3 regions of the Clostridium sp. JS66 genome follow, and region 1 is predicted to be linked to each of the others. Evidence: riboswitches for the same ligand, from Rfam matches in the RefSeq annotation. Region 1 holds a riboswitch; each other region holds the start of a gene.

Region 1 (8,091 bases):
AAATTCCATTTCTATCTCTCCTTCAACACTTTAGTTATTAACTTCTCTATAGTTAAATTTTTATTACAAATCATTAATTGATCATCTACATAAATCCAGCTTCTCTTAACATAGCTTCTGTTATTTTAGATTCTTTTTTTTCTTCCTTTTGCTTCATAAAAACTAATCTCTCTACATATTTTCCTATTAAATCACACTCGATATTTACCTCATCGCCAAGCTTCTTTTCATAGAGAGTGGTTTCTCCTTTAGTATGTGGTATAAGAGAAACACTGAAAGATTTTTCATTTACTTCTGCTACTGTAAGACTTATACCATCTATGGTTATTGATCCTTTAAGCACAATATATTTTAATGCATCATCAGGAACTTCTACAGCAACCCAGGTAGCTATATCTTCATTCTTTATGTTAACTACTTTTCCTGTGCAATCTATATGCCCACTAACTATATGTCCACCTAATCTTTCACCTAAAGCCAATGCTCTTTCCAAGTTTACTAAACTGCCTTTTTTTAAATTATTTAAATTACTTCTTCTCATAGTTTCAGGCATAACATCTACAGTAAAACTATTATGTTTAAAACTTGTTACTGTAAGACAAACTCCATTTACAGCAATACTGTCTCCAAGCTTAACATCTTCTAATACCTTTTTAGCTTCTATATTAATTTGTGCAGAGTTTGTGCCTTTAGATATACTTAAAATTCTTCCAACCTCTTCTATAATTCCAGTAAACAAAAAGCCACCTCCTTTTAAGTATTAATTACTAATCTATATATTCTAATTGTTAAAGTACCCTTCAATGAGTAAATCTTCTCCAACGTTTTTGCAATTCATTTTATTGATTAATACAGCATTCTTTAAAATTTCAATACCGTTACCTTCAACTGGAGTTTTAGCTGTAGCGCCTCCTAAAATTTTAGGTGCTATAAAGCATAATATTTTATCTACTATTTTAGAATCTAGTGCGGAAAAATTAAGTTCTCCTCCACCTTCTAAAAGAATGCTATCTATACCTTCTTTTCCTAATTCCTTCATCAAATATTTTAAATCTACTCTATTATTATCTTTAGGAGTTACTATTATTTTTATCCCCTTTTGTTCTAACTCTTCTTTCTTTTTTGCATCAAATTCTTCAGTACATGCTATTATAATTTTTCTTTTATCTAAAGTTGTAAATATTTTTGATTGCACAGGTATTGAAAGTTTAGAATCTACAATTATAGCTGTAGGGCTTTTACCATCTTCTATAAATCTAGTGGTAAGTAGTGGATCATCCTTTTTAATAGTTCCTATTCCAGCCATTATGCCCATTACTCTGTTTCTGATAATGTGCACATATTTTCTGGATTCTTCTCCTGTTATCCACTGCGATTCTCCTGTTCTAGTAGCTATTTTTCCATCCAAAGTCATAGCCGTTTTCAATATTACAAAAGGAGTTTTTTGTGTAATATATTTTATAAATATTTCATTTACTTTTTTTGCTTCTTCCTCTAAAACTCCCACAACTACTTCTACTCCATTTTTCTCTAGAAGTTCTATTCCCCTTCCAGCTACTAAGGAATTAGGATCTTTCATAGCTATTACTACTTTTTTAATGCCAGCCTTTAAAACAGCTTCTGCACAAGGAGGTGTTTTACCATAATGCGAACATGGTTCTAAGGATACATAAAGCTCTCCCCCCTTTGCCATTTCACCAGCTTCTTTCAAAGCATATACTTCTGCATGAGGTCCTCCATAAAATTTATGGTACCCTTGTCCAACTATGTTTCCATTGTTGACAATTACTGCTCCTACTAAAGGATTGGGATTTACATTTCCTTGTCCTTTTAATGCTAAATTTAAAGCCATTTTCATGTAATATTCATCTAAATTTTTTTTCTTATCGTTCAAGACTTTCCCCTTCCTCCTAATATATATTTTCAATTTAATTACTTATTTTTAAAAATTTTGAAGTAGATGATTATAAGTGTTACCAATTTCTTTTAAAATAGTTTATAAAAAAAATAAATCCCTGAAGAAACCTTCAGGGATTATTATATGCAAAACATTTAAAAGCATACTAATTGCTTATTACTAAAATTGCATCTTTCTTTCTTTTATCCAGACTTTACTGTCGGTACTGGAATCTCACCAGTTCATGCTGACTTATCAGCTCGCGGACTTTACCGCCGATCGGGAATTTCACCCTGCCCCGAAAGTTTTTATATTAAGTTTTATTACAGGTTTAATATACACCATTCTGATAATTTTGTCAATTATTAATTAAATTCTAAATTTTCAACTTAAATAGTGTATAATATACTTGTGTGTATTTGCTAATTAATGGAGGTATATGAAAATGGAAGTAGTACTAGACTTTGATTTTAAATTGGATAAGCAGCAAGTTATAGATACTTTAAAATCCTATTGTGAAACTATAACTGATGAAGAGATAAGTTCTTTATATGAAAAGCTTTTACCTAATTTATATGAATGTGTACAACCTTCTGCTATATTCACTATAGCAGAAAAAAATAAAGACTTTACTTTCGAAGTAATAGAAGATTATAAATATATCTTTTACTGTTTAGTCACTATTGGTGATAAAATTTCTGAAAAAGTAAATGAATTTTTTTCTTATGCTAAAATGAAGGAGGGAATGGTACTAGACGCTATGGCTGCTTCCTATTTGTTTGAAATAAGCTCCCAATTATTTAATCACATACACAGTAAGGCTAAAGAATTAGGATTAGGCCTTAGTTATAGAATAGCACCTGGAGATGGTGAAATTCCTCTACGGTACCAAAAAAACATTTTAGATGAACTAGATTCTAAAAATTTTCTAGATATATATGTAAACGAAGATTTTATGCTTACATCACTGCGATCTATGGCTTATATCTATGGCGCAGATAAAAATAAACCTTTAAGTAATATAGACCATGACTGTAGTAGATGCAAGAATAAGGAACAGTGCAGTATGAGAAAGAAATAGCACATAAACTCAACTTTCACAGTTTAAAAAATGCGAAGCATTATGCTTATTTCAGATTAAATATGTACACTAAAATATATTTAAGGGGTTGATGAATGTTATGAAAACTTTAACTAATGGATGCATTTTGTTGGAGGATTTAAAGTTCAATATAGAATACTCAAAGCTATACAATGAATTAAATGTTAGTAGCAAGGAACAATCTATTATACTAAAAGAGCTCATATCTGAAGCTGAAAAAATGGCTAAGCCTAAGGCATTATTTAAAAAATGTACTATAGATAAAAAATCTCATAATTCTACCTTAATTGGTTGTGAAGAGTTTTTTAGCAGAGTTATAAGTGTAAATTTACGTAATGAACTTATAGCTTTTCCTTATATAATTACATCTGGAATAGAACTGCAAAAATGGTGTGAGTCAAAGGAAGATAAACTTATCAGTAAAGTAGCCGAACATATAAGTCAATCCATTTTAATACAAGTGCATTTAGAACTACAAAAATATATAGAAATTAACTTTAGTACTGGCAGCTTAGCTAGAGTAAACCCTGGTTCTACTATAGATTGGAATATGGATGAATTAAGAAAAATATTCAAAATTCTAGAAGATCCTATGAAATATATAGGAGTATCACTTAATGATAAATTTTATATGACTCCTAGCAAAACCTACTCAGGCATTTATTTTCATAATGAGAATAATTATAAAAATTGTTTCATGTGCCCTGGATTGCAATGTCCTTTAAGAGAATCACCTTATGACAAAAATTATTATGCTGAAAACTACGAAAACTTTAAAGCAATATAAATAATTCATTCTATTTTATTTATTAAAAATGCTGTTGATATAGTAAGTTATCAACAGCATTAATTTAAATCTAATTCTTTTTCAACATTTTCTTTCTTCTTATCTTTCTATAGACCATATCTACTGTTATAGAAAGTAATAAAAATGCTGAAAATACTATATTTAATTTTTCTGATAATTCAGGTCTAAAATAAGATGCAACTTGAACCATTAATAAAACAGTTCCTACTATTATTAAATAATTTATTTTCATGTTAACATACTTTGTATCTACACCTTTTGCATCCAGCATAAGCTTCTTTCTAACAGATTTGCTATATTTCATACCTAATCCTTGAATAATACCTGTAAAAGCAAGAAGTGTCATTAGGCTAGTCATTGCTGAAGAATCCATTTTTATACCTCCATATAAGTAAATATAATATACTATTATAAATTATAGCATGCATATGCTTAAAATTCAAAATTTTTAGTGTTTTTATCATGTGTAAATTTTACCGCAATAATTCAAATTTATTTTCACATATGATATCATTATAAACAAGGCATATTCAAAAATAACCAGTCAGTATGTTACTATATTTCACTTGTTATTTTCTCTCATATACCTAAACAAAATTAATAAGGAAGTGAACTTTTATGTCTTTAGATAAAATTAAAGGAAATACATATTATATAAACTCAGTTACCAATTCTGGAATTTTTGCATTTAAGAATAAAAATTGTCTCATAATAGATACAGGTTCGAATAATTCTGATGCTAAAAAAATAGAAGATATATTAATAAAAAATAGTCTTCATCCTAAATATATAATAAATACCCATAACCACTTAGATCATTGTGGTGGGAACATTTATTTTCAAAAAAACTATCCTGGATGCTTAGTATATACCTCCTTAAAGGAAAAATTATTCATGGAAAACCAAGAAATTCAAGGAGCAATATTATCCTCCTCCACTCCTATTAAAGGAATAGATATTAGCAATAAGCCTTTGCCAGTAGACTTTATATTAGACTATGGTACAAATAAAATTAATGATGAAAAGTTCGAAATAATACCTCTTAAGGGTCATTCTATAGAGCAAATAGGAATTATAACCCCAGAAAAAGTATGTTTCTTAGGTGATTCCATATTTAGTGCAGAAATAATGGAGAAATACTCCTTCCCTTATTTATATGATATAGAAGAAAGTTTAAATACTCTAAACAGTATAAAAACAATAGATTCAGATTATTTTGTTATAAGCCATGCAGATAAAGTTTTATGCAAAGACGAAATTGCAGAACTTTGTGATAAAAATTTAAATAATATAGAAAACTATAAAAATCAAATTCTGGAACTTTTAGAACAGCCTTTAACTCGTGAGGACATTTTAGAAAACATAGCTGTTTTAAATGATCTATCTTTTAATTTTTATCAATACCATCTTAATTTAGGAGGAGTTTCTGCTTTTCTTGCATACCTTTATTCTAAAGCACTAATAGAACACTCCATAGAATCTGGTAAACTATACTATTTTAGAAAATCTTAATGCAAATTTTAGTCTTAAAAAGGAACCTTTACAAATAGTATTGTAAAGATTCCTTTTTTAATTACTTATTTATCATTTTATTTTTGTTCTTCAAAATTCATTATACTATGTTTCTTACCATATATAAAGTATAGTACAATTCCAATTGATATCCAAACTACAAATACTTGGTGTGTTAATTGTGGTAATTTATATATTAAGTATAAGCAGAATACGATTGCAATTGCTGGAGTAATAGGAACGCCTGGGCAACTAAATGGTCTGTTAACATCTGGTCTCTTCTTTCTAAGAACTATAACCGAAGCTGAAACTATACAGAATGCACAAAGTGTTCCTATATTAGTCATTTCTGCAAGTCTTCCTATTTGTAAGAATCCTGAAAGCACCATTGTTGATACACCAACTAATAAAGTACTCTTTACAGGTGTTCCAAATTTTGGATGAATTTCTGAAAATACTGTTGGTAACAATCCATCTCTTGATAATGAGAATAGTATACGAGATGAACCAAATGTCATAACAAGTAAAACTGAAGATATACCACAAACTGCACCTACTGATACTAAAGCTGAACCCCAATTAATTCCTACTTTTGCAAGAGCATAAGCAACTGGAGCTGCATTACCATGGAATTCTTTATAAGGAACCATACCTGTTAATATAGCTGAAACTATAATATACAATACTGTACATACTAACAATGAAGCTACTATACCTATTGGTAGATCCCTTTGAGGATTTTTAACTTCTTCTGCTGCTGTTGAAACTGCATCAAATCCTACATAAGCAAAGAATATTATAGATGCTCCTGTAAATACACCATTTACACCATATGGGAAGAATGGATGCCAGTTAGCAGGATTAACATGTCCTATTCCAACTACTATAAATAATATAACAACTGCTAATTTAATTATAACAAGTATATTATTTAACTTAGTACTTTCACTAACACCTTTGATTAAGAATAACGTAACAATAAATAAAATTATAATTGCTGGAAGATTTACTACGCCTCCATTTTGTCCTGGTGGATTACAAAGTGCTGCTGGCACAGTTATCCCCCCTGCTTTAAGTAAGGCAACTATATATCCGGACCATCCAACTGCAACTGTTGCAACTGCAACTACATATTCCAGAATAAGATCCCAACCTATAAGCCAGGCCCAAATTTCACCTAATCCAACATACCCAAATGTATAAGCACTACCAGCTACGGGTATCATAGCTGCTAATTCTGCATAACATAAAGCTGCAAATGTACACGCTATTGCTGCAAATACAAATGATAGCACAAGTGCTGGTCCAGCATAATCAGCTGCTGCAACACCTGTTAATACGAATATACCTGTACCTATAATTGCACCGATGCCAAGCATTGTAAGTTCAAATGCTCCTAGCACCTTTTTAAGACCTTTTCCTGACTCAGATAACATTGCCTCAATAGACTTAGTTCTAAAAATTGATTTGTTGTCACTCGCCATGTTCCAAAACACTCCTTTCAAAATAAGATAAAATAATGAATTTTTCAATTAGTGTAATTATAGCATATTTTTAAGTTACTCTTTTATTATTCGCAATATTCTGAATATTTCTAGTAACAGCATAAAAAAATTCATTTAGCCCTTGAAATTCAATCATTTCAACTTATGAAGTAAACATTTTCATGGTGATTATTTTAAAAAAAAATATTTTCCAGTTAATTTTTTTAATTTTTTTGCATAATTATTGACTCTATTTATATATATATATGCCAAGTTTCAAATTATATTTATTTTCTAACTATTTAAATTATTCTCTTTTACTTGTGATATTAACAAAATCCTTTCAAAAAAATTGCACAACTAATATTATAGTTGTGCAAAATTATCTTTCTCTAAAATAAAGTATTAACTATTTTTCCATCATTTTTTGACAATATACCAAAATCATATATTTCTACCAAAGTTCCCTTATACTCTACTGTTTTGCCACTAGATACTTCTGTTACCACATTTTTTGATTTATCATTTACATATATCTTTCCATTTCGAGTAATATGTATATTACTTTTTTCTGCAGCTTCAGACAACGAGTATTTCTGATTTTCTGATGTTTTTTTCAAATTTACAACAAATATTTTCTTTATTTTTTGATTTTCACCATTTCCAATATATATTCTATCTTCACCATCTATACCTAGTAAATAATGGATTCCATTTTCGCCTGTTGCTATAGGACTTTTTAATCCAATACCTCTTATTCTATTACTTGTATTGTCTTCATATATTAATCTATCCTGCTTATTTTCAACAAATATCTTTCCAAGTTTACAACTAGGATACTTAGTTTCTTCTGTATTTGTCATTACATTTATACAATATAGTCTACTTCTTGCGCCTTCTTTTGAAATTTTAACATAAGTTACATTACTAGCAGTTGACATAGCTATATCAGAAACATCATATTTATCATCTAGCAATGATATTTTCAATTCCTTATTTTTTTCGTTGCTTAATGCACTTTTTTCATCTCTCTTAGCATTATAAGATTCAAATTTTAGATAACTAGAATCACCATCATTATACTTTTCCGCTATAAGTATAATATTTTCATTAGGCCACCATTTAAATGCAGACAATTTAGCATCATCATCAAGTTTTATTTCCTTTTTCTTATTATTTGATGTATCCACTACATTAATTACTCCATCAACACAGTAAGCAACATAGTTTCCATTATAAGAAGCAGATATGTCTTTAGCATCATCTGGTATTTTAAAACTGATTTTAT
Region 2 (8,091 bases), 1.4 Mb from region 1:
AAAACTGGGAAAAAAATAATTAAACCTGATTTTGAAGAAGCATCTTTTTTTTCTGAGGGAGTTGCAGCAATTAAAAAAAGTGGAAAATGGGGATTCATAGATAAAACTGGAAAAGTAATTATAGATAATAAATTTGACTTTGCACTTGAGTTTAGTGAAGGATTAGCACCTGTCAAGAAAAATGGGAAATGGGGCTTTGTGGACAAGAGTGGAAGTATGGTTATAGAACCGAAATATAATTTAGTAATGCCATTTTCTAAAGGACAATCTAAAGTAAAAATTAATGGACAAAAGTTTGTTATAGATAAGTCAGGAAAAATACTAAATAAGAAGTAACCATGTAGCCTTCAATTATTGGATTCTGTATTAAAATATGGTAGATCCATAAATAGACGTTTGTGTAGATGCGGAAACTAGATAACCGCATGCTAATTTAAACATGCGGTTTATAACACAGGAAGTTTTTTATTTCATTGATTTGTCTTGTAAGTATTTAAGATGCAAATTTACATTTTCAGAACCGTCTATTTTACTTTTGTATAACCATGTAACAGTGTCTTCAGCAGAAATAAAAGTAAAACAGTCATAATAAATCCAATCACCTACAATATTAGGATTAAATATACTAGGACTTCCACCAAACTTAAAATCTAGCATTTTAATATTTATCAGTTTCACATTTTCACTGCCATCTGTTTTAACTTTATATAAACAACCATCTGTTGACACATAATAAATACAATTATTTTCAATATTAAATGAATCATTCATATCAAATCCACTAACAACATTAACAGTTTTTGAGTTATCAAGCTTTGTCTTATAAATCCCATTAGCAGTGGAATAATATATAAATCCATCTGCTAAAAGAATTTGATGAGCAGCATCATCTATTACCTTCATCTTACTTGAACCATCAAGTTTCATTTTATATATTTTAGAATTATCAGATTCATTTATATAATAAATCCAGTTTCCAACTATATTTAAACTCAAAATACTGTCTTCTTCATTTAGTATTGTGTTTCCTGAACCATCTGTATTTATTTTACATAAATGATTTTTACCATCTTTATTAGTATCTTGAAGATAGTAAATTGTATTTCCAATTACAATCATGTTCTTACATGAGAATGAGATATCACCAATTATTTTTGTTTTGCTAGATCCATCAGTTTTCATCTTGTATATTTCAAATCCTGTGGAATAATAAATCCAATCTCCAACAACATTTATGTATCTATATATACCATTGTCTAACTTTGTAGTTGAACTGCCATCTTCCTTAGATTTATATAAACCTCCAAATGGATAAGTAGTATAATAAACCCATTCTCCTTGTTTAGCAGCAAGTCCCTGTAAACATACATTACCATTAGTGTTACCTGCAGGATATATCATATAATTTATTAGTTCATCTGATATCACCTTACTTCCACCAATTATATTAGCTTCACACTGTGAAGGTATTTTGGAAAGTACAAAATCTTTAGTGGGTTGTCCAGAATCATCATTTACTAATATAATAGCAGATGAATTTTTTGATGCTAAAGCCGAGCCTGCTAACGCGTCGGGAAAATTTTCACCATTAGCAAAATAAATTTTACTAAAGTCAAGTTCATTTTTAAATTTATTTAATACTGCAATATTAGTATCATATCTACTATCACCATATGTTCTTTCAGCATTAGGCAGCGAATAAAAAATATCTTTACTCACTACAGAATCATCACCAATTACATATGTCTTTGATATATTTTTATTTTTCATATATTTAATTACAGAAGTTGGTAGATTATTACTAGGTGTAAGTATAATCGGCATAGATTTTTTAGCTGCAATGGGTGCTGCTGATACTGCATCGGGAAAATTTTCTCCATTAGCCACAAATATTTCGCCTTTAAAATCTAACTGCTCTGCAACCTTAACTGCAGTTTCATATCTATCTTGTCCCCAAAGTCTTGTAGTTTTAATATTTAGGTTTTCAAGTTTATTTTTAACTGTATCAGATATAACTGCTGTTCCACCAATAATAAATACCTGTTTTACTCCTAACTTTTTTAATTCATCTTCAACTCTAGTGTCTAGAGTTGTTCCTGGATTCAATAAAATAGGTGCATTATATTTTTTAGCAAGTGGGGCTGCACTAAGAGCATCAGGGAAATTTTCTCCACTAGCTAGGACCGCGTATTTCGAACCATTTGTCCAACCACTTTTGCAAATTTCGATGGCTGTATTATACCTGTCATCACCACAAATACGCTGAATGTTAGTTGAAGCCATTACTTTAGTTGACATAGAAAAAGTCGCGCCTACAATACACAGCATAATGATTAACTTGTTTTTCATAATTATAGTGCCTCCAATATTAGTAAGTTATTTGAAATTAAGGTAAATTTCATTATCATTATACTATAAAAAGTCTTATTCAGGTATAAATGGATAGTTTTGTTTTTCATATATCATTAAACACATAAATTATTAGTAATGATAAATAACTCAGCAGTAATATAAAAAAATACCAAGCTATAAAACTTAATTCATAGCTTGGTGCTTTTTTACTACATATTCTCTACAAATTGAATTTTTAGCCCATTTGGGTCTAACACAAAAAAGAATTTAACATGTGGATTAGGCTGAAATGGTCCGCTATGTATAGCTATTCCTTTTGACTTAACAAGCTCCATCATTTGATCTACTGAATTCACTTCAAAACCAAGGGAAATATCGGCACCATAATTTACTTCTTTCACATTTGAGTTATATACAAGTTCTATCTTTGTTTCCCCTTCTCCTAAAAAGGCAATTTCCATTCCTGGTCCACCTTTAAATCTTTGCTGAATCTTAAGTCCAACAATATCTTCATAAAACTTTAAAGATTCCTCTAAATCTTTAACTGTTAATGTACTCCAACAGAATTTCATATTCTAATTCCTCCCTTTAATATCTCTGCTTTAATTATATAAAATATTATTGCAATTTAAAATATTTATATGTAACTAAAACTCCATATTTTCATTTATTGCTTCATGTTCTTCTGTATAATTTGTACCGTTTTACAACTTTACATTACTAGCTACATTATTTAATACATTTTTTCTAAGTTTATAATGCTCTTTATAAATTTTTGAATTATTGATATCAGGAGTATACTTATTTATGATTTTTAAGTTACCTGCAAGTGCTTTCTTTAAATCCTGTGTATCACCCACTGCATAGGAAGCAACAATACAATTTGTAAGTACAGCACCACCTGAAACTTCTAATGTAATTGCCTCACTTTGCATAATGTCTGCTTTAATTTGATTCCAAAGATGATCTCTACTTCCACCTTCAGTTATGGTAATTCTATTTATTTCAATTCCAGCATTTCTATAATCATTTGTAATTTCCATATAATCATATGCAATAGCCTCCAAAACAGATCTCCATAAGACAAATTGGTCAGTATCTAAGGTCATGTTCAAAAAACAGCCCTTAACATTTGAAAATTCTCCATATCCACCAGTTAAATATGGTAAAAAAATCACACCATTGCATCCAGGCTTAACCTTTTCCGCTCCTTCACTAAGTGCTCTATAATAACTGTCGTCATCAGATTTCTTACAAATACTATCCTTAAACCATCTCAGTGCCAAACCTCCAGTTCTAACAAATCCCCAATAAAAATATGTATTCTCCAAAGTACCACTGTTAAAAATCAATTCACTTCCCTTCTTACTTAGTTCTGGAATAATTCCATTTGTTGAAACGCAAAACATAGCACAAGTTCCAGCAACGTCCACAGCTTTATTTGCTTCAAGTATTCCACTTCCAAGCATGGACTGCATGGTGTCACCCGCTCCAGCACAAATTGGTATGCCATGAGGGCATCCAGTTTCCTCTGCAACACCTTCTGACAGAGTACCAATAACATCCCAGGGTTTTACAATTTTAGGCATATAACTTTTGTCTATTCCCAATATGTTAAGCTGCTTATCAGACCATTCCTTTTCATATACACGATATCCAAGTCCCCAACCTGACATGGTTCCCCAATCAATAAAGGCAGCACTGCTCTTTAAACCTGCAAGATTCATTAAAATATAAGGAGCATTATGAACAAATTTCTTTCCTCTTTTTTGAAATTCTTTAATATTTTCCAAAATCCATCGTGCATGTAATGCAGGAAACATACAGCTTGGATCAGCATTACCCGTTTCTCTTCCCCAAATATCAAGATCCAATTTTTTAAGGTTTTCAACATCACTTTGCGTTCTTGAATCCAGGTAGTTTATATAAGGCGTAATTGCCTTCCCATTCTCATCTATGCCAACAACTCCACAGATGATTCCATCACCCATAATTGCTTTGATTTGTCCAGGATCAATTTTTTTATCTTTCAACTGTTTTATGCACTGCTTAATTCCTAGTTTTGTAAGCAAAAAATATTCATCTGCATCCATTTCAACCCATCCTGGATGTGGATATTTTAAAGTTGTCTTATTAGATGATTTTACTATACATTTCATATTTTCATCATATACAGCTACTTTTACACTTTGAGTACCTGCATCAAAACCCAGATAATAATGTCCCATTTTTCATTTTTAGCAGGAGATATTTAAACACATAAGTCTCCCACTAAAATTCACCTCTTTTCCTTATATAAAGTATTGTGTACCTTGATATAAAGCTATATAAAACATCTATAGAGTAAAAATAAATTTCTATATACCAACTTTTTTTAACATAAAAATAACCCCTAGGTTTTCCTAGGGGTTAGTAAACACAATAAACATATTGTTAAATTTAACAATATACAATATTATTCATTCACCTTCTTTCATCCAGACTATACTGTCGGCTTCGGAATTTAACCGAATCTGCCAAATGGCTTGCGGGCTATACCGCCGATAGGGAATTTCACCCAACCCCGAAGGATACTTTATATAACTTTACCATTAATATAGCATTGTTATTTTTTCATGTCAATCATGACTTATACTAATTTCCTTTTTCCATACCCTTTGCCATTCCATCTTCTAATTGCTTACCTTCTTTTAATAAAAATGTGGGAATAACAATAATTGCTGTGATGACTGAAATGACTAACATAGTATCATTCAGTGCTTGAAGCTGAGCTTGTTTTGCAACTATTCCAAAAAGCTGACTTAATGCTCCAGCTTGAGCATCGCTTGGAGATACTCCAGATTGTACCATAACTCCCTGCAGCATTTTAAACAGGTTCATGCTATTGGGATTAAAATAATTTACCTGTTGAGATAAATTCGAATAATTGATTGTGGTTCTACTCTGCATGATACTTGTAATCAAAGTAATTCCGATAGATGTACCTACTTGCTTTACTGTATTTAAAAGTGCTGAAGCATTTGACATTACAGACTTTGGCAATGCACTAAACCCCATTGTTTGAACTGGCGCTATAAGAAACCCTACTCCAAAACCTCTTATCATTAACAGAACAGTTATAATTGTATTAGAAGTTTCCAATGTAATTTTGGACATACTGTAGCTATTTAAACCAATTAATACCAAAGCAGATATAGCAAATATCCTTGTATCCAGTTTATTCCCTATTTTTCCGTAAACCGTCATAGAAATTGCAGTTGCTATTGCTTCAGGAAAGAGTATTAAGCCTGCTTGCATAGAATCTAATCCTTTAATCTGCTGAAGAAATATAGGCATAAGAAACACACCTCCATAGAGAGCCAATAAAGCAACGTTCATAATAATGTTACTCATGCAAAAAGTGTAATTCTTTAAAAGTCTCAAATTAAGCATAGGTTCAGGGATTAGCAGTTCATTAACAACAAACATGAACATACTATAACATCCTACTATCATTATGATTATATTTTTAATATCGCTCCAATCCACATTACTTTTTCCCAGCACATAAAGAATAGCTGACATTCCAACAGCTGAAGTCACAAGACCTATGATATCAAAGTGTTGCGAAGCTTTGTGCTGTGATTCTCTAAGTATGATCATAGCTAATATTGTACTGAGTATCCCTATTGGAATATTAATGAAGAAAATAAACCTCCAATCAAGATTCTGAATGATATACCCTCCAAGAGTGGGGCCTAGAGCAGGAGCAGCCATAACACAGATACCAATAATACCCACAACCATACTCATTTCACTTTTATCAAAAGTAGTCATTAATATTGTCATACCAAGTGATATAATGAAGGCTCCTCCTACTCCTTGAGTAATTCGTGCTACTATAATAGACATTAAGTTCCATGAAATACCACACATTAATGAACCAGATGTAAATAAGATCAAAGCAATAACAAACACTTTTTTTAATCCAAATCTATCACTTAAATATCCTGTTGATGGTATAGTAACTCCCAGTGTCAATGTATAAGCACTTATTACCCACTGTATTTGATCAAGGGATACACTAAAGGTTTGCATCATTTTTGAGGTGGAAAGATTGACAACGCTGGTATCTAAGTTTGCCATAAAAAGTGCCGATACAACTACACTCATTGTAAGCCATTTATATGAAATATTCTTTTTATTTTCCATTACTACCCACCTACTTTATATGGATTTTTATGACTGCATTGGTTCCGGGTAAAAGATTACCATCTGTTTTATCCAACTTAATTTTTACAGGTACTTTCTGAACTACTTTTGTAAAAGTGCCACTTGAAGAAGAGGGAAGCATAGAAAATGCTGAATTTGATGCTTTACCTATAGAATCCACCTTTCCTTTAAAATCTTTTTCTTTAAACTCATCAAAATTTATATCTACCTGCTGACCCAATTTTATATTTTCAACCTTACTCTCTTCGATATTTGCAGTTACATATAACTGGCTTGGGTCTACCACCATGGCAAGAGTAGGAGCTGAAGTACTTAATTCATACTCCCCAACATTTGCCTGCTTTTTAATAATTACTCCATCCATAGGTGCCCTCAAAAGGGATTCATCTATACTGGAATCATCTAATCCAACAGCATCAATACGACCAATGATTTGATTTTTCACTACCTTATCCCCCTCTTTAACATTGAATTCAACAAGTTTTCCTGACACCTCAGGTAATATCTTCACAAAATCCCCAGATACCTTTGCATCTTCAGAAGAAATATAATATGTATTGTTATGCCAGTAGTAATATCCTACGCTTCCAAGGGTTATTAACATTGTAACAAATATAACTAAAATTATTAACTTTCGTTTTTCCTTCATTTTTATCATCCTCCCTAATTTTTTACGCCAACTTCGGCAAACATACCTGGTTTCAATTCTACATCCTGATTTTTAAACTTCACCTTAACAAGAATATTTTTATTTTTTAAATTAACTACAGAATCAATTACAGATATTTCACCGTTAAATTCCTTGTCTGGGACTTCTACTGCTTTAATAACCACTTCTTGTCCAACTTTTATTTTATTTATATATTCTGCAGGCAAATAAGCATCTACCACCATTGCATCAGAATTTACGATATTCATCAAATTAGCTCCTGCTGCTGCTAATTCTCCAGTTCTAATATCCTTTGCTGTCACAACTCCAGATATAGGTGAAACAATAACGGAATTGTCCATTTGAATTTTTGAAATATCTAATGCTGCCTGAGCCTCTTTTACTTGTGACTCTGCAACATTAATAGTTTCTTGTGCTTCTCCTTTATTTAAAATATCCAATTCTGCTTTTGATGATTTATAGGATGCCTCAGCTTCAGCTAACGCTGTCTGAAACTGCTCCAATTGAGATTTTGAAATAGCTCCAGTATCAAAAAGTTTTTGATTTCTTTCATAATTCTTCTTGGCATTTTCATAACTGACATTTGCACTATCCACTAAAGCCTGAGCTTTATATATTTGTTCTGGTCTGGACCCGCTTTGGGTTTTAGCTAAATTTGCTTGAGCCGTTCCTACACTGGCCTCTTCCTTAGCTACCTGTGCTTCAAGGTCTTTTGAATCCAGCTTCATGAGTGGGTCGCCTTTTTTCACCGTTGAACCAATATCAACATATGTTTCAGCAACTTTAGCAGTAATTTTTGAGGATATATTTACATTTTCATTGGTATTAATTTTACCTGCCATTAAATATACTGTTCC
Region 3 (8,091 bases), 610 kb from region 1:
CTGTTGTGGAAGATTTGAGTAGTGTAGATTGTATTCTAGAAAAACTTTTTGCAAACGCAAAAAGTTTTTCTTATATTTATATAAAAGGAAGTGTGATTAAATGGTAATTCAATTAGAAGAAGTATTAAGCTCTTTGAATAATTTAAATGAAATCATAAAAGAAATTAGGGATTCACTTTGACATAGAGAGCACTAAAAATAAAATAGAAGAATTACAAAGAAAAATGCAGGAAACTAACTTTTGGAATGATACAGATAAAGCACAAGAAATAACAAGTGAAGAAAGGTTCCTTAAATCTAGATTAGATAGGTATAAAGAACTTGAAACTAAAATTCAGGATGCTGAATTTTTAACTAAGCTTGCAATAGAGGAAAATGACCTTTCTTCATCAAAGGATATAATGAGAGAAGTAGAAGAGATTGACAATGAAACAGAAAGGTTTAGGATTGAGATATTACTTTCTGGAGAATATGATAAGAACAATGCCATAATGGATATCCATGTAGGCGTTGGAGGTACTGATGCTCAGGATTGGACAGAAATGCTTCTCAGAATGTATACAAGATGGGCAGAAAAAAAAGGATTTAAAATAGAAACTGTAGATATTTTACCAGCAGAGGATGCAGGAATTAAAAGTGCTACTTTAAGAATAATTGGAGAATTTGCTTATGGATATTTAAAAGCTGAAAAAGGGATTCACAGATTAGTTAGAATATCACCTTTTAATGCTAATGGAAAAAGGCAGACCTCATTTGCATCTATTGAAGTATTGCCGGAGCTAACTAATAATCAAGATATAGATATAAAACCGGATGATATAAAAGTTGACACTTATAGGTCTAGTGGAGCAGGAGGACAGCATGTAAATAAGACAGAATCAGCCATTAGAATAACTCATATTCCAACAGGAATTGTAGTACAGTGTCAAAATCAAAGAAGTCAGCATCATAATAGAGAAGAAGCAATGAGAATGTTAAAAGCTAAGCTTGCTGAGCTTAAAGAAAGGGCTCATAAGGAAAAAATAGAAGATTTAACTGGAGAGCTTAAAGACATGGGCTGGGGAAGTCAAATAAGATCCTATGTATTCCAACCTTATACTATGGTAAAAGATCATAGAACATCTGTAGAATGTGGAAATATTAATGCAGTAATGGATGGAGATATAGATCAATTTATAAATGAATATTTAAAACAATATAATTAAAGTGTTTGAAGATCATAAGTATATTTACAATGTATTTATGACATGACTTATGAAAACTCATAAACTTGTTTTATTTGCACATGCAAGTGAAACAAATTTATGGGTTTTTATTATTTAATTTATTGGTTACGATTACATTGCTTGACAAATATAAATGATTAACATATTATTAGTATAACAATTATTTTTATAACAAGTATTAGTTCGCCATATAAAGGAGGAAAAAATGATTACATCTCTAGATAAATCCATTGGAATGTCCATAAATTATGTCAATAAAAAAATACAAAGATATTTATCCATAAACCTTGAAAAATACGATATTACGACAGAACAATGGGCAGTATTATTAAAATTAGTTGAGAAAGAAGGAATTAATCAGAAATTATTATCTAAGGAAGTAGAAAAAGATCAGGCAACACTAACAAGAATATTAGATATTTTAGAAAGAAAGAGTTTGATTATAAGAAAAAAATCACCCGAAGATAGAAGAGCTTTTTTAATTTACACTACTGATAAAGGTAAAGAAGTTAAGGAAGAAGTGTATCCTTTTATTGAAAAATTATTTAAAAATATGATATGTGGTATTCCAAAAGATGAATTGGATCTGTTTGTAGGTGTTCTTAGTAAAATTAATGAAAATATGTGTACTGAGGAACAAAAAATAAAACAATGTAATAAAAAGTAATTGGAGAATGTTTTAATAGGAGGTCGATATAATGGAAGAAAGAATAGAAGAAATTCAATATCAACAAAAGGTTTTTAAAGTAGTACCAATTAGTATAGCGTTAATAAGTGCAGGATTTCTTTGTATGTTAAATGAAACAGTATTGAATATGGCGTTAAAAAATTTGATGGTTCAGTTTAGTATAACTGCAAACACTGTACAATGGTTAAGTACAGGATATATGCTTATTATGGGTATTTCTATACCTATCTCAGCTTATCTTACTCAAAGATTTACAACAAGGCAATTATTTTTAGCTTCTGTAATTATATTTATACTTGGAACAATTATAAGTGGAATTGCTCCTACTTTTTCAATTTTATTAGTAGGACGATTAATTCAAGCTGTAGGAACAGGTGTTTTAATACCTAATATAATAAATACCTTAATAATTATTAATCCTATAGAAAAACGTGGAAAGGCACTTGGGATATTCAATCTTGTTATGTTTTGTGCACCTGCTATTGGTCCAACTCTTTCAGGATTAATCATACAATCTCTTAATTGGAGATGGTTATTTTTTGCCATAGCACCTTTCTCTGTTATTGCACTTATACTTGGGTATATTTATATAGAGAATGTAACAGAACTATCAAAACCAACTCTTGATGTTGTATCAGTTGTATTATCAACTATTGGCTTTGGTGGATTTATATATGGAGTTAGTAATATAGGAGGAGCATCTAATACTACAATGGTTGTTCCTATGATTGTAGGATGCATTGCACTAGCAATATTTGTATTACGTCAATTACATATGAAACAACCTATGTTGGATATGCGTACATTTAAGTATCCAATGTTTACCTTGGGAACTATACTTATTATAATTATGCACATGGTTAACTTTGCAACTATGCTTCTTTTACCAATGTTTCTTGAAGGAGCTTTGGGTTTAACAGCTTTTACAGCAGGACTTATTATGCTTCCTGGAGGACTTATCAATGGAATTGTATCACCTATTTCAGGACATCTTTATGATAAGTTTGGTCCTAAAGTATTGATTCTTCCAGGATATATTATTTCAACTATTGTATTTTTTATATTTTCTAGAAGTTTGTCACTTAGCATAACTATTCCAACAATAATTATTTTGCATTGTCTTTCATTAATAGCTGTTGGAATGATAAATACACCAACTCAAACAAATAGTTTAAATCAATTGACTCCAGAATATTATCCTCATGGTACAGCTATAATGAATACATTACAACAAATAGCAGGGGCATTTGGAACCTCATTATTTGTTGCTATTATGTCTGCTTATCAAAAGAATTATTTAATGACTGCAAGTAATCCTAATGATTCTAAGCAGCAAGCTTTGGCATTAGTTTTAGGAGTACGACATACCTTTGCAATTGAAGTAGGGGTACTTATTGTTGCTGTAATAATATGTTTATTTATTAAAAATAATAAAAAGGCAGTAACACAGTAGATTTAAGAAACCACTAGAGTTTAATATTATTTAAAGTTGTTAGCTTATATTAATTTGCCAAATACCATGTTGGTGGTGTAATATATTATTAGTCATTTTTAAAATAAAATGAAAATTGCTACTTATAGTAGCTTAATGTTTTCAGTAAGCACCCTTGTTTATTACTGTTTTAGGGTGCTTAAATTAAGATAATAAGGTTGGAGGCAAGTATAAGTAATATGAAAAATATAGTAGATAGATTGGTAGAAGAACTTAATTTAAATAAGAAAAATGTTGAAAGTGTAATAGATCTTTTAGATGGAGGAAATACTGTACCATTTATAGCTAGATATAGAAAAGAAGTAACTGGTAATATGGATGATGTAACTCTTAGAAATCTATTTGAAAGACTTACATATTTGAGAAACTTAGAGAGTAGAAAAGAAGATGTTATAAGGCTTATAGATGAACAAGGTAAGCTTACAGATGAATTAAAAACAATTATAATGAAATGCGATACCTTAACCGAAATAGAGGATATATATAGACCATATAAGCCTAAAAAAAGAACAAGAGCCATAATAGCAGCAGAAAAGGGTTTAAAACCATTAGGAGAAGCTATATGGAATGGCGAGTTTAAAGATGACATAAAAGAATATGCCAGTAAATTTATAAATGAAGAAAAGGAAGTAAAGTCAGAGGAGGAAGCACTACAAGGTGCAATGGATATAATAAGCGAAATTATATCTGATACTGCTGAATATAGAAAATGGATTAGAAACTTAGTTAAAAATGAGGGACTTATAGAAACTACTGGCGAAAATAAGGAAAATGAAACTACTCCTTATGAAATGTATTACGATTATAAGGAAGCTGTAAAAAGTATTCCAGCTCATAGAATACTTGCGATAAACAGAGGAGAAAAAGAAAAGATACTTTCAGTTAAAGTAACTGCAGACATGGAAAAAATAATTGTCTATTTAAAATCGCAGTGCTTGAAAGGAAATGACAATACAGATATTTATATAGAAGAAAGTATAAAGGATTCATTAAAAAGACTTATATATCCATCTATTGAAAGGGAAATAAGAGCTGAACTCACAGATATAGGAGAAGAAGGAGCTATAAAGATATTTAAGGCTAATTTAAAAGCATTATTAATGCAGCCTCCTATTAAAGGAAAAGCAGTATTGGGCTATGACCCTGGATTTAGAACAGGATGTAAAATAGCTGTACTAGATGATACAGGTAAACTATTAGATACAGCTACAGTATATGCTACAGTACCTAAAAATGATGTAGAAGGAGCTATAAAGACACTTAAAGAATTAGTTTATAAATATGATGTAGGTGTTGTATCTTTGGGAAATGGTACTGCTAGTAGAGAGTCTGAAGAAGTTATTGTAAGATTAATAAAAGAAGTTAAAGAAGAAAAAAACAAAGAGCTCTATTATGTTATTGTGTCAGAAGCTGGAGCTTCAGTATATTCAGCATCTGAGTTAGCAGCTAAAGAGTATCCAGATATAAATGTATCCTTAAGAGGAGCTATATCCATAGGAAGAAGACTTCAAGATCCACTAGCTGAACTTGTAAAAATAGATACTAAGTCTATAGGTGTAGGACAATATCAACATGATGTCACACCTAAAAAATTAGATGAATCTTTGAAAGGTATTGTAGAGGATTGTGTAAATAGTGTAGGTGTAGATTTAAACATAGCTACGCCATCACTTTTAAGTTATATTTCAGGAGTAAATGCAACAATAGCACAGAATATTGTAAGCTATAGAGAAGAAAATGGTAAGTTCAAAGGTAGAAAGGAACTTTTAAAGGTCAAAAGATTAGGAGCTAAGGCTTTTGAGCAATGTGCAGGATTTCTAAGGGTTATGGAAAGTAAGGAACCTTTAGATAATACATCAGTTCATCCTGAATCATATGAAGCTGCTAAGGCGTTATTAACTACATTAGGATATACAATAGAAGATTTGAAAAATGTAAAATTATCAGATATAGATCAAAGAGTAGATAATATAGGTATTCAAGGATTAGCAAAAAAATTGGAAATAGGTGTTCCTACGCTTAAAGATATAATAAAGGAAATGAAGAAACCAGGAAGAGATCCAAGAGAAGAAATGCCAAAGCCTGTATTGAAAACTGGGATTATAGATATGGCTCAATTGAAACCAGGTATGCAACTTACAGGGACTGTAAGAAACGTGGCAGACTTTGGAGCTTTTGTTGATATAGGTGTTCATCAAGATGGACTTGTACACATAAGTCAGTTATCGGATAAATTTGTAAAGCATCCTTTAGATGTAGTTCAAGTTGGAGATATAGTTGAAGTAACTGTGCTTGAAGTGGATGAAAAAAGGAAAAGAATAGCATTAACTATGAAAAAATAATTATTAGCAAATAATACATTTAAATATTTTGTTATATTACTTGAATTTTAAAAAAACTTGTACTATAATATAAACATAAAAGTTAATAAAATTAGTCTTCAGGGCGGGGCGAAATTCCCCACCGGCGGTATAGCCCGCGAGCCTTAAATAGGTATGATTCGGTGTAATTCCGAAGCCGACAGTAAAGTCTGGATGGAAGAAGATAAAGTATAATGTTTATTCGCCCTGGTATTTTATATCAGGGTTTTGTTTATGCCATTATACATCTAAAAATCAAATCCCAAAGAAGATGAATTTATTTTAAGTTTTTAAATTTAATTGGAGGATGGTAAAAATGAAAAACGAAAAATTAAACAGATTGGTTAAGGTGTCTTTACTTGGGGTGATCGGATTTATACTTATGTTTATAGAGGTAGCTACACCATTATTTCCAAGTTTTTTGAAAATCGATATAAGCGATTTACCAGCTTTAGTAGGAGCTTTTGCATTAGGACCTGTAGCAGGTATATCTATAGAATTTTTGAAGAATTTGCTTCATGGTTTATTTGTTGGAGGAACAGCTTTTATAGGAGAATTAGCAAACTTTGCAGTAGGATCAATTTTGGTAGTAGTAGCTGGATATATTTATAATAAAAATAAAAGTAGAAGAACAGCTATATTTGGTTTAGCTGTAGGAACAGTTGCAATGTCATTAGCAGCTAGTGTTTTAAATTACTTCATATTATTGCCTTTATATGAAACAGTGCTTCATTTCCCTATAAGTGCTATAGTAGCAATGGGAAATAAGATAAATCCAAATATAAAAGACCTAAATAGTTTTGTAGTTTTAGCTATCATGCCTTTTAACTTGATTAAAGGAATAATATTATCTTGTTTAACATTTGTTATGTATAAAAGTGTATCGCCAATTCTTCATGAAGAAAAAAGAAGTAAAACACAACTTGCAAAGAATAATTAATATAAAAAATCCAGGTAACTCTGGATTTTTTTTTACTTACATACGATAATAAAAAAGAGGTGAATACTATGGCAGGTATATGGAATATAAATAGTACCTATAATGTTAATACCAAGAGAATGTTTAGCAAATTATCCTTTGAAGTTGGACAGAATTTTGCAGCTAGAATTATGAATTTAGATAAATTAACAGGAGAAGTTTTATTAAAGCTTTTAGATGGATGGCAATTTTCAGCAAAGCTTCAAAATGGTGTAGATATATTACCACAAGGTTTGATGAGATTTCAAGTAGAAGGTTTTGAAGATGGAAAACTTCAATTAAAAATACTAAATCCTGATAATAAAAAAAGCAACACAGAAGAGGATTCTATAGATTTTTTATTGAAAAGTAAAAGTATTAATGTAGATAAAGAAGACTATCCTCTTTTAAATAGAATGATAAAACATGAGATGCCTTTAACAAAAGAAAATATATCAAATATGAAAACTATAGTAGATTTTATGGGTAAGATAAAGCAGAATCCAGAAGAGGAAAATGCATTTATAGGTAAGTATATGCAGAGTAAAAATGTACTTCCAGATAGTCTTAAAGGTCAAGAAATTAAAGATACATTAAAAAGTTTTTTTAATGAATTAAAGAACCTTTCAGAAGAGGATATACTTATTTTTGCAGAGAATAACATTGATTTGACAGAAGATAACATTAAAAGTTTTAATGATATGTTTAAGGGATCAGGAAATTTATATAAGGAAATTAAAAATATAGAACAGCAGGTTTTAAAGAATAATGCGCAAAAGCAACCTGATGAAAATGTAAAAAGTGAAAAAATTTATATTAACGCTGAACAAGAAAAACAAATAGTAGGGGATAATGTTGAAAACATAACATACAAAGAAGATACTAATTATACAAATACAATTGAAAATCAAGGCGAAAATATAAATAGTGATAAAAGTATAAGCGATAACAAAAATTTAGTTAATAGTGATGTAAAAAGTAAAGGAGAAAATTTAGAAAATAGTAATGTTGCAATTAAAACAGAAAACAAAGTTGAAGATAAAAGTACAACTGAGGGTAAGGATACTATAACAAATAAAGAAATAGAAACAGGTGAAACCATTGAAAAGGAAATTAAGAATTATGTAAGTAAAAATAATACTATTGATAAAGAAAAAATTGTGGATAACATTGCAAAGGCTATAAAAGATCAAATAAGTGAGAAAACCCAAGAAATGAAAAGTATAATAGAAAAAGTATTAGAAAAAAATAGTGATACCAAACTTGAAACATTTAGTAATATTGCTCAAGTTTTAGATAAGAATATGAATGACTTTAAAGTTTTTAATACTATATCCAACTCATACTATTACATGGATTTACCTTTA

The links. Region 1 has a riboswitch for FMN ahead of ribD (bifunctional diaminohydroxyphosphoribosylaminopyrimidine deaminase/5-amino-6-(5-phosphoribosylamino)uracil reductase RibD). Riboswitches for the same ligand answer to the same signal wherever they lie in the genome.
Region 2: it holds a riboswitch for FMN, as region 1 does, so the genes downstream of both, Q6H37_RS10585 (FGGY-family carbohydrate kinase) here and ribD (bifunctional diaminohydroxyphosphoribosylaminopyrimidine deaminase/5-amino-6-(5-phosphoribosylamino)uracil reductase RibD) in region 1, are expected to answer to the same signal.
Region 3: it holds a riboswitch for FMN, as region 1 does, so the genes downstream of both, Q6H37_RS01140 (ECF transporter S component) here and ribD (bifunctional diaminohydroxyphosphoribosylaminopyrimidine deaminase/5-amino-6-(5-phosphoribosylamino)uracil reductase RibD) in region 1, are expected to answer to the same signal.

The regions. Positions count from the first base shown of each region.
Region 1 covers NZ_CP131467.1:836,650-844,740, reverse strand. The annotation lists gene Q6H37_RS03745 (bifunctional 3,4-dihydroxy-2-butanone-4-phosphate synthase/GTP cyclohydrolase II) at 1-9, opposite strand, end outside; gene ribE (riboflavin synthase) at 86-739, opposite strand; gene ribD (bifunctional diaminohydroxyphosphoribosylaminopyrimidine deaminase/5-amino-6-(5-phosphoribosylamino)uracil reductase RibD) at 782-1,894, opposite strand; FMN riboswitch at 2,089-2,207, opposite strand; gene Q6H37_RS03730 (5-methyltetrahydrofolate--homocysteine methyltransferase) at 2,343-2,978, shown strand; gene Q6H37_RS03725 (hypothetical protein) at 3,079-3,786, shown strand; gene Q6H37_RS03720 (hypothetical protein) at 3,857-4,180, opposite strand; gene Q6H37_RS03715 (MBL fold metallo-hydrolase) at 4,426-5,319, shown strand; gene Q6H37_RS03710 (amino acid permease) at 5,397-6,803, opposite strand; gene Q6H37_RS03705 (hypothetical protein) at 7,196-8,091, opposite strand, start outside.
Region 2 covers NZ_CP131467.1:2,235,857-2,243,947, reverse strand. The annotation lists gene Q6H37_RS10600 (WG repeat-containing protein) at 1-336, shown strand, start outside; gene Q6H37_RS10595 (cell wall-binding repeat-containing protein) at 466-2,349, opposite strand; gene Q6H37_RS10590 (VOC family protein) at 2,562-2,924, opposite strand; gene Q6H37_RS10585 (FGGY-family carbohydrate kinase) at 3,057-4,580, opposite strand; FMN riboswitch at 4,814-4,927, opposite strand; gene Q6H37_RS10580 (DHA2 family efflux MFS transporter permease subunit) at 4,987-6,543, opposite strand; gene Q6H37_RS10575 (HlyD family secretion protein) at 6,554-7,213, opposite strand; gene Q6H37_RS10570 (efflux RND transporter periplasmic adaptor subunit) at 7,228-8,091, opposite strand, start outside.
Region 3 covers NZ_CP131467.1:227,671-235,761, forward strand. The annotation lists gene secA (preprotein translocase subunit SecA) at 1-22, shown strand, start outside; one part of gene prfB (peptide chain release factor 2) at 101-163, shown strand; one part of gene prfB (peptide chain release factor 2) at 165-1,205, shown strand; gene Q6H37_RS01125 (MarR family winged helix-turn-helix transcriptional regulator) at 1,432-1,893, shown strand; gene Q6H37_RS01130 (MDR family MFS transporter) at 1,925-3,367, shown strand; gene Q6H37_RS01135 (Tex family protein) at 3,586-5,748, shown strand; FMN riboswitch at 5,839-5,956, shown strand; gene Q6H37_RS01140 (ECF transporter S component) at 6,083-6,706, shown strand; gene Q6H37_RS01145 (hypothetical protein) at 6,775-8,091, shown strand, end outside.